Regions from separate parts of the Streptomyces sp. NPDC001393 genome, predicted to be linked through region 1. Evidence: riboswitches for the same ligand, from Rfam matches in the RefSeq annotation. Region 1 holds a riboswitch; the other holds the start of a gene.

What was found. A riboswitch is a leader RNA that binds a small molecule or an ion and turns the genes downstream of it on or off. The one in region 1 is predicted to bind glycine.
Region 2: another riboswitch for glycine. It lies ahead of gcvP (aminomethyl-transferring glycine dehydrogenase); the one in region 1 lies ahead of gcvT (glycine cleavage system aminomethyltransferase GcvT).

What each region holds. Positions count from the first base shown of each region.
Region 1 is NZ_JBSFIH010000026.1:80,477-84,881, forward strand. It holds gene ACWC2T_RS25995 (enhanced serine sensitivity protein SseB C-terminal domain-containing protein) at 1-147, opposite strand, end outside; gene ACWC2T_RS26000 (enhanced serine sensitivity protein SseB) at 312-1,103, opposite strand; gene ACWC2T_RS26005 (AAA family ATPase) at 1,146-1,814, opposite strand; glycine riboswitch at 1,994-2,091, shown strand; glycine riboswitch at 2,092-2,204, shown strand; gene gcvT (glycine cleavage system aminomethyltransferase GcvT) at 2,244-3,371, shown strand; gene gcvH (glycine cleavage system protein GcvH) at 3,480-3,857, shown strand; gene glyA (serine hydroxymethyltransferase) at 3,872-4,405, shown strand, end outside.
Region 2 is NZ_JBSFIH010000091.1:9,024-13,428, forward strand. It holds gene ACWC2T_RS43545 (DNA polymerase IV) at 1-1,464, shown strand, start outside; gene ACWC2T_RS43550 (PRC-barrel domain-containing protein) at 1,386-1,757, opposite strand; glycine riboswitch at 1,877-1,971, shown strand; gene gcvP (aminomethyl-transferring glycine dehydrogenase) at 2,140-4,405, shown strand, end outside.

The DNA.
Region 1 (4,405 bases):
CTGGCCGTGCCACAGGAGCATCCAGATCTGGCCGGAGGAGGGGGTGGCGAGGGCGCGGAGCAGGGCCTCGTAGGCGTCGTAGCGGCCGGGGGTGACCTGGCGCAGCGTGTGTTCCACGCCGACGCTGCCGCTGTGGCTCGCGCTCACCTGTCGTGCCCTTCTCTTTTCTGTGCCCCGTGTTTGGGGACAGCTTAAGCGCCCACGGGGTTGCCGCCTTGGGTACGCGCGCCGAGTGCGGGGCGTGTGCGGCTGGTCGCGCCCCCGCGGCTCAGCCGCGTATCGGACACGGCCCCGCATCCCTTCGGGGCGCCTCAGTGGCCGTACTGATAGAAGGGACGGACGTTCGCCTTCAGCCATTCGGACACCGGGTCGTCCGTGACGTCCATGAGGACCAGGTTGACCGGCCACTTGACCTGGACCCTGCCGAGGGCTCTGCCCAGGGCCTGGAGGGGCAGGGTGCGCAGGTCGCCCTCCCACCGGGAGAGCTCCACGCCCACGAACATGACCGGGTCGTCCGTCTCGATGGCGGCCAGGCAGCGCCGGGCGGTGAGGACCACGCCGGTCTCGGCGAACTCCGCGGAGGCGGCGGAGAGGAAGTCGACCGGGTCGTCCTGCCAGTCGGGCTCGAAGAGGCGGACCCGGGCGCCGGTGTTCGGGCCGTCCAGCGGGGTGCGGCCGGCCCGGCACAGCTCGGCCACCGCCGCGGGCGGGAGCGGGATGCCGACCAGCGCGTCGGGGTTCACCGCGATGCCGACCTGCGGGGGCAGGCCGCGGGCGAACTCCACGGCGGGGGCGATGGTGTACGACATGTGGGAGCCCGTCGCCTGGCGCAGCTGCTCCTCGGAGCTGAACACCGGCACGTAGACCTGGCCCTCGATCTCCAGCGTGGGCAGGTCGAGCGGGCCGCTGTCCGGGCCGCCGCCGTTGGGCAGCGGGATCCAGAGCAGGCTCCGGCCCAGCACCTCGATGATCCGGCCGGCCGCGGCGGGTATGCCGAGGGAGGCCGAGAGCACCTCCTCCAGCTCGTTGCCGGGCCAGCCGCCGTGGGGCTGGGGGTGCGCCTGTGCCGGGAAGTCCGCGGGAATGTCCGCCGGGAAGTCCATCTGCCTACCGCCTGCTGGGAACCACTGCTGTGAGCATGAAGGCTAGCGGGTGGCGGTGACAGTGCCTCCCGTCGTGAAGGTGATCCGCTGCAGGGCGTCCGCCGCCGGCCGGTCCAGCAGCACGGCGGCGCCGCAGCCCGCGGGCAGCTCGCCGCGCTCGGCCGCGGCGAGCAGCCGGGCGGCCGTACGGCGGTGGCGGCGGAAGGCGTAGGCGGACACGCCCCGGCCGCGCTCGCGCTGGCCCGCTCGGGCGGCCTCGGGAGGGACGTCGAGCAGGAGCAGATGGAGGGTGCCGCCGCGGCGACGCGCCTCGCGGGCGAGCCAGGCGCGCACCCAGGGCTGGGTGCCGCAGTCGTGCACCACGACGCCCTCGCCGGTGCGCAGGGCGCGGCGCAGGCCGGCGTAGTGGGCGAGGCGGACCAGGGGGCGGTAGAGGGCGTAGGGGAGGAAGCCCGGCAGGCGGGCCGCGAAGCGGTCGCGGGTGTCCTGGGAGTCGATGCGGGGGCCGGTGACCGCGCGGTGCATCAGGGTGGACTTGCCGCTGCCGGGCAGGCCGGTGATCACGACCAGGTCGCGGGGGCCGAAGGCCAGGGCGCGGGGGCCGCGGCCGGCGCGCTCGCGCAGGTCGCGGACGACCTGGGGCGCGGCCTGGCGCTGCCTCGGCACCGCGATGGCGGTGGTGACGGTGGCGTACACCGGGGTCCTGTTCACCGTGATCGTCCTCCCCCTCGGGCTTGGCAATATTCATGCCCGCCGGATGTAAAGGGAAGGTAATGCGCGGTGCCCGGCGGTTTCGTACGCGTCCTGCCACAGCACGGTTACAGCTGCGGCCCCTGACGGGCGGGGGCGCGGCGTGCAATGATGTGGCCGCCAACTGCATACCGGCCGCTTGAATCCGCGCGGGAGAGTTCCCAGCAGCCTTCGCTGGGACGCCGAAGGAGCAAGTCCCTCCCTTGAATCTCTCAGGCCCCGTTACCGCGCGGGCGAGGCACATCTGAAAAGCGGGCCGCTGCGACAGTGGCTCCACCCAAGGTGCAAGCCGTGATCGCCCCCGTGGCGGTCCCGGCGAACCTCTCAGGTTCCGATGACAGATGGGGAGGAACGTTCCTCGCCTGTCATTCCTTGGGAGACGACCGACCGATGAGCAGTACCGAACCCACTGAGCTGCGCCACACCGCGCTCGATGCCCTGCATCGCTCGCTCGGTGCGACGATGACCGACTTCGCCGGCTGGGACATGCCGCTGCGCTACGGCTCCGAGCGCGACGAGCACCTCGCCGTGCGGACGAAAGCGGGTCTCTTCGACCTCTCCCACATGGGCGAGATCACCGTCACCGGTGCCGGGGCCGCCGCCTTCCTGAACTACGCGCTGGTCGGCAACATCGCCTCCGTCGGCGTGGGCCGCGCCCGCTACACCATGATCTGCCAGGCCGACGGCGGCATCCTGGACGACCTGATCGTCTACCGGCTCGCCGAGACCGAGTACATGGTGGTCGCCAACGCCTCCAACGCCCAGGTGGTGCTGGACGCCCTCACCGAGCGCGCCGCCGGCTTCGACGCCCAGGTGCGCGACGACCGGGACGCGTACGCGCTGATCGCCGTCCAGGGCCCCGAGTCCCCCGGCATCCTGAAGTCCCTCACCGACGCCGACCTGGACGGCCTGAAGTACTACGCCGGACTGCCCGGCACGGTCGCCGGCGTCCCGGCCCTGATCGCGCGCACCGGGTACACCGGCGAGGACGGCTTCGAGCTGTTCGTGAAGCCGGAGCACGCGGTCGAGCTGTGGCAGGCGCTGACCAAGGCCGGCGAGGGCGTCGGCCTGGTCCCGTGCGGCCTGTCCTGCCGGGACACCCTGCGCCTGGAGGCGGGCATGCCGCTGTACGGGCACGAGCTGACCACCTCCCTCACCCCCTTCGACGCCGGGCTCGGCCGGGTGGTGAAGTTCGAGAAGGAGGGCGACTTCGTCGGGCGGGAGGCGCTGAAGCAGGCCGCCGCCAGGGCTCAGGAGAACCCCCCGCGCGTCCTCGTCGGCCTGGTCGCCGAGGGCCGACGGGTGCCGCGCGCCGGGTACGCCGTCGTCGCCGGCGGCGAGGTGATCGGCGAGGTCACCTCCGGCGCCCCCTCCCCCACCCTGGGCAAGCCGATCGCCATGGCGTACGTCGACGCGGCGCACGCGGCGCCGGGCACCGAGGGCGTCGGCGTGGACATCCGAGGCAGCCACGAGCCGTACGAGGTCGTGGCGCTGCCGTTCTACAAGCGCCAGAAGTAGACACTGGGCGCGGTCACCGTGTGACCCCGCGCACGCTTCCGCCGCTCACCAGCGGTCTCAGCAGTCCCCCTTCATCAGCACTCCCGCGCGTACAGGAGAATTCAGGCCATGAGCAACCCCCAGCAGCTGCGCTACAGCAAGGAGCACGAGTGGCTGTCGCCCGCCGAGGACGGCGTGTCGACGGTCGGTATCACCGAGTTCGCGGCCAACGCGCTCGGCGATGTCGTCTACGCCCAGCTCCCCGAGGTCGGCTCCACGGTGACCGCGGGCGAGACCTGCGGCGAGCTGGAGTCGACCAAGTCGGTCTCCGACCTGTACTCGCCGGTCACCGGTGAGGTCACCGAGATCAACGAGGACGTCGTCAACGACCCGTCGCTGGTGAACTCCGAGCCCTTCGAGGGCGGCTGGCTGTTCAAGGTGCGCGTCGCGGAGGAGCCGGCCGACCTGCTCTCCGCCGACGAGTACACCGCCCAGAACGCCGGCTGAGGAGTCGTAGCCGTATGACCGTCCTGAACACCTCCCTGCACGAGCTGGACCCGGAGATCGCCGCGGCGGTCGACGCCGAGCTGAACCGGCAGCAGTCCACGCTCGAGATGATCGCCTCCGAGAACTTCGCGCCGCTCGCGGTGATGGAGGCGCAGGGCTCCGTCCTCACCAACAAGTACGCCGAGGGCTACCCGGGCCGCCGCTACTACGGCGGCTGCGAGCACGTCGACGTCGCCGAGCAGATCGCCATCGACCGGATCAAGGAGCTGTTCGGCGCCGAATACGCCAACGTCCAGCCCCACTCCGGCGCCTCCGCCAACCAGGCGGCGCTGTTCGCCCTCGCCCAGCCCGGGGACACCATCCTCGGCCTGGACCTCGCGCACGGCGGCCACCTGACCCACGGCATGCGCCTGAACTTCTCCGGCAAGCAGTTCAACGTGGTCGCCTACCACGTGGACGCCGCCACCGGCCTGGTCGACATGGCCGAGGTCGAGCGGCTGGCCAAGGAGCACCGCCCGAAGGTGATCATCGCGGGCTGGTCGGCGTAC
Region 2 (4,405 bases), on a different contig from region 1:
CTGCATCTCGACATGGATGCCTTCTACGCCTCGGTGGAGCAGGCAGCCAAGCCGAGCCTGCGCGGGAAGGCGGTCGTCGTGGGCGGGCTCGGACCGCGCGGGGTGGTGGCCACCGCGTCGTACGAGGCACGCGTTTTCGGGGTCCACTCGGCGATGCCCATGGCGCAGGCGCGCCGGCTGGCACCCAACGCCGCGTATCTGGTGCCGCGCTTCACCGTGTACCGGGCGATCAGCGAGCAGGTCATGGCCCTGTTGCGGGAGCTGTCGCCGCTGGTGGAGCCGCTCAGCCTGGACGAGGCGTTCGTGGATCTGGAGGCGGGCGGGACGGCCTGGGACGAGGAGTCGGCGCGGCTGGCCGGGATCAAGCTGCGTGCGGACATACGGGCGGTCACCGGGCTGACGGGCTCGGTGGGGCTCGCCGCCTCCAAGATGCTGGCCAAGATCGCCTCGGAGCAGGCCAAGCCGGACGGCCTGATGGTCATCGAGCCGGGGTCCGAGCGGGCGTTGCTGGCCCCGATGCCGGTGCGCACGCTGCCGGGGGTCGGTCCGGCCACCGGCGACCATCTGCGCAGGGCCGGGATCACCACGGTCGAGGAGCTGGCCGAAGCGGGCGAGGACGAGCTGGTCCGGCTGCTGGGCAAGGCGCACGGGCACGCGCTGTACGCCATGGCCCTGGCCCACGACGAGCGGCCCGTGGTCGCCGAGCGCGAGGCGAAGTCGGTGTCGGTCGAGGACACCTACGACGTGGACATCCATGACCGGCTGCGGATCGGGCTGGAGGTGCAGCGGCTCGCCGACCGGTGCGTGGGGCGGCTGCGCGGAGCCGGGCTGTCGGGGCGGACGATCGTGCTGAAGGTGCGGCGGTACGACTTCTCGACGCTGACCAGGTCGGAGACGTTGCGGGGGCCGACGGACGATCCGGCGGTGGTGCGGGAGGCGGCGGCGCGGCTGCTGGACTCCGTGGACACCACGGGTGGGGTACGGCTGCTGGGGGTGGGTGTCTCCGGGCTCGCCGACTACACGCAGGAGGATCTGTTCGCGCAGGCCATGCCCTCGCGGGCAGTGGAGGCGCCGGAGGAGGCCGAGGCCGAGGTCGTCGTGGAGCGGGCGGAGCCCGTCGAAAGGCACTGGCGGGCGGGACAGGACGTCAGGCACGCGGAGTACGGGCACGGGTGGGTGCAGGGGAGTGGGCTGGGGCGGGTGACGGTGCGTTTTGAGACGCCGCAGTCCGCTCCGGGGCGGGTGCGGACGTTCTCTGTCGAGGATCCTGCGCTGGAGGCCGCCGATCCGTTGCCCTTGGTTTCGGATCCTTCCCATCCGCCCGCCCGTCTCGGTCGGTCGAGGAGTGACCGGCAAGGGGCTGCGCCCCGGACCCCTGAGAACGATCAGGTTTCCTCCGAGCCCGCCAGCTTGCCGAATTCGCGGTCCGGGGCCGAAGGAGGTGAGGCCACGTCGAGGCCGTAGTGGTGGTAGAGCTGGAGCTCCTGCTCGGGGGAGAGGTGGCGGCCCACGCCGAAGTCCGGGGCGTCCTTGATCAGCGCGCGGTCGAAGGGGACACGGAGGGCGCCCTCGATCAGTTCGCTCGGCTCCAGGGGGACGAAGGCGTCGCGGGAGAACAGTCCGGTGCGTATGGCCGCCCACTCCGGCACGCCGGTCGCGTCGTCGAGGTACACCTCGTCGATGGTGCCGATCTTGGTGCCATTGCGGTCGAACGCCTTGCGGCCGATCAGGTTGCGCGGATCGATGTCGGTCTGCACGGTCCCTCTCCCTCCACTTGGTCGCAACTCATCCGTAAGCACTACAAAAGAGCACATTCAGGGAGGCGGCCACTCGAGGGCCCGGGCGTTGACCTCGCTGGTAGGCTGACAGCGGCTGCTGACCCCGTGCGGGAGAGTCCTCCGACCACCTCGGAGGCGCCGAAGGAGCAAATCCTCCCCGGAATCTCTCAGGCTCACGTACCGCACGGACGAGGTCACTCTGGAAAGCAGGGCGGGTGTCGACGGCTCCCGCTCTCACCGACGGTGAAAACCGGGACGTACCCGGTGAAGCTCTCAGGTTGAGATGACAGAGGGGGAGGCCGTCCGGGCACCCGCGCCGTGGTGCCCTTCGAAGGTCGCGTCAGACCAGGAGGCCTCCGCAATGACCGCCCATCGTATTCCGCTCTCGGAGCTCGAAGCGGGCATCCCGTTCGAGCAGCGCCACATCGGGCCCGACCAGGAGGCGCGGGCCAAGATGCTCGCGCAGGTCGGCTACGGTTCGCTGGACGAGCTGACCGCCGCGGCGGTCCCGGATGTGATCAAGAACGCCGACGCCCTCGACCTTCCGGGCGCCCGCACCGAAGCGGAGGTGCTCGCCGAGCTGCGCTCGCTCGCCGACCGCAACCAGGTCCTCGACTCCATGATCGGCCTCGGCTACTACGGCACCTTCACGCCGCCGGTCATCCTGCGCAACGTCATGGAGAACCCGGCCTGGTACACGGCCTACACGCCGTACCAGCCGGAGATCTCCCAGGGGCGCCTCGAGGCCCTGCTGAACTTCCAGACGATGGTCGCCGACCTCACCGGCCTGCCCACCTCCGGTGCCTCCCTGCTGGACGAGGGCACCGCCGCCGCCGAGGCCATGGCGCTGTCCCGGCGCATGGGCAAGAACAAGAAGGGCCTGTTCCTGGTCGACGCGGACGCGCTGCCGCAGACCATCGCCGTCATCGAGACCCGGGCCGAGCCGACCGGTGTCGAGGTGGTCGTCGCCGACCTCAGCGACGGCATCCCGGCCGACATCGCCGCGCGTGACATCAACGGCGTGCTGATCCAGTACCCCGGCGCTTCCGGTGCCGTACGCGACATCAAGCCGGTCATCGACCAGGCGCACGAGCTCGGCGCCCTCGTCACCGTCGCCGCCGACCTGCTCGCGCTGACCCTGCTGGTCTCGCCGGGCGAGCTCGGCGCCGACATCGCCGTCGGCACCACCCAGCGCTTCGGCGTGCCGATGGGCTTCGGCGGTCCGCACGCCGGCTACATGGCGGTGCACGAGAAGTTCGCGCGCAGCCTGCCCGGCCGTCTCGTGGGCGTCTCCGTCGACGCCGACGGCAACAAGGCCTACCGGCTCGCGCTGCAGACCCGTGAGCAGCACATCCGCCGGGAGAAGGCGACCAGCAACATCTGTACCGCGCAGGTGCTGCTCGCCGTGATGGCCGGCATGTACGCCGTCTACCACGGGCCCGAGGGCCTGAAGACCATCGCCCGCCGCACGCACCGGTACGCCACCCTCCTCGCCGAGGGCCTGAAGGCCGGCGGGGTCGAGGTCGTGCACGGCGCCTTCTTCGACACCCTCACCGCGCGCGTGCCCGGCACGGCCGCCGAGATCGTCGCCGCCGCGCGGGAGAACGGCGTCAACCTCCACCTGACCGACGCCGACCACGTCTCGATCGCCTGCGACGAGACCACCCAGCGGGCCCAGCTGGAGGCCGTCTGGTCCGCCTTCGGCGTCAAGGGCGACATAGCGGCCCTCGACGCGACCGCCGAGGACACTCTGCCCGAGGCGCTGCTGCGCACCGACGCCTACCTCACCCACCCGGTCTTCCACCAGCACCGCTCCGAGACCGCGATGCTGCGCTACCTGCGCAGGCTGGCCGACCGCGACTACGCGCTCGACCGCGGCATGATCCCGCTGGGCTCCTGCACCATGAAGCTCAACGCGACCACCGAGATGGAGCCGGTCACCTGGCCCGAGTTCGGCCGGCTGCACCCCTTCGCGCCCGCAGAGCAGGCCGAGGGCTACCTCACGCTCATCCGTGAGCTGGAGGAACGTCTCGCCGAGGTCACCGGATACGACAAGGTCTCCCTGCAGCCGAACGCCGGTTCACAGGGCGAGCTGGCCGGTCTGCTCGCCGTACGCGGCTACCACCGCGCGCGCGGCGACGAGCAGCGCATTGTGTGCCTCATCCCGTCCTCCGCGCACGGCACCAACGCCGCCAGCGCCGTGATGGCCGGCATGAAGGTCGTCGTCGTCAAGACCGCCGAGGACGGCGAGATCGACGTCGAGGACCTGCGGGCGAAGATCGAGCAGCACCGCGACGAGCTCGCGGTGCTGATGATCACCTACCCGTCGACGCACGGCGTGTTCGAGGAGCACGTCGCCGACATCTGCGCCCAGGTGCACGAGGCCGGCGGTCAGGTGTACGTCGACGGCGCCAACCTCAACGCGCTGGTCGGCCTCGCCAAGCCCGGCCACTTCGGCGGTGACGTCTCCCACCTGAACCTGCACAAGACCTTCTGCATCCCGCACGGCGGCGGTGGCCCTGGCGTCGGCCCGGTCGCGGTCCGCTCGCACCTGGCGCCGTACCTGCCGAACCACCCCCTGCAGCCGGCCGCGGGCCCGGAGACGGGCGTCGGCCCGATCTCGGCCG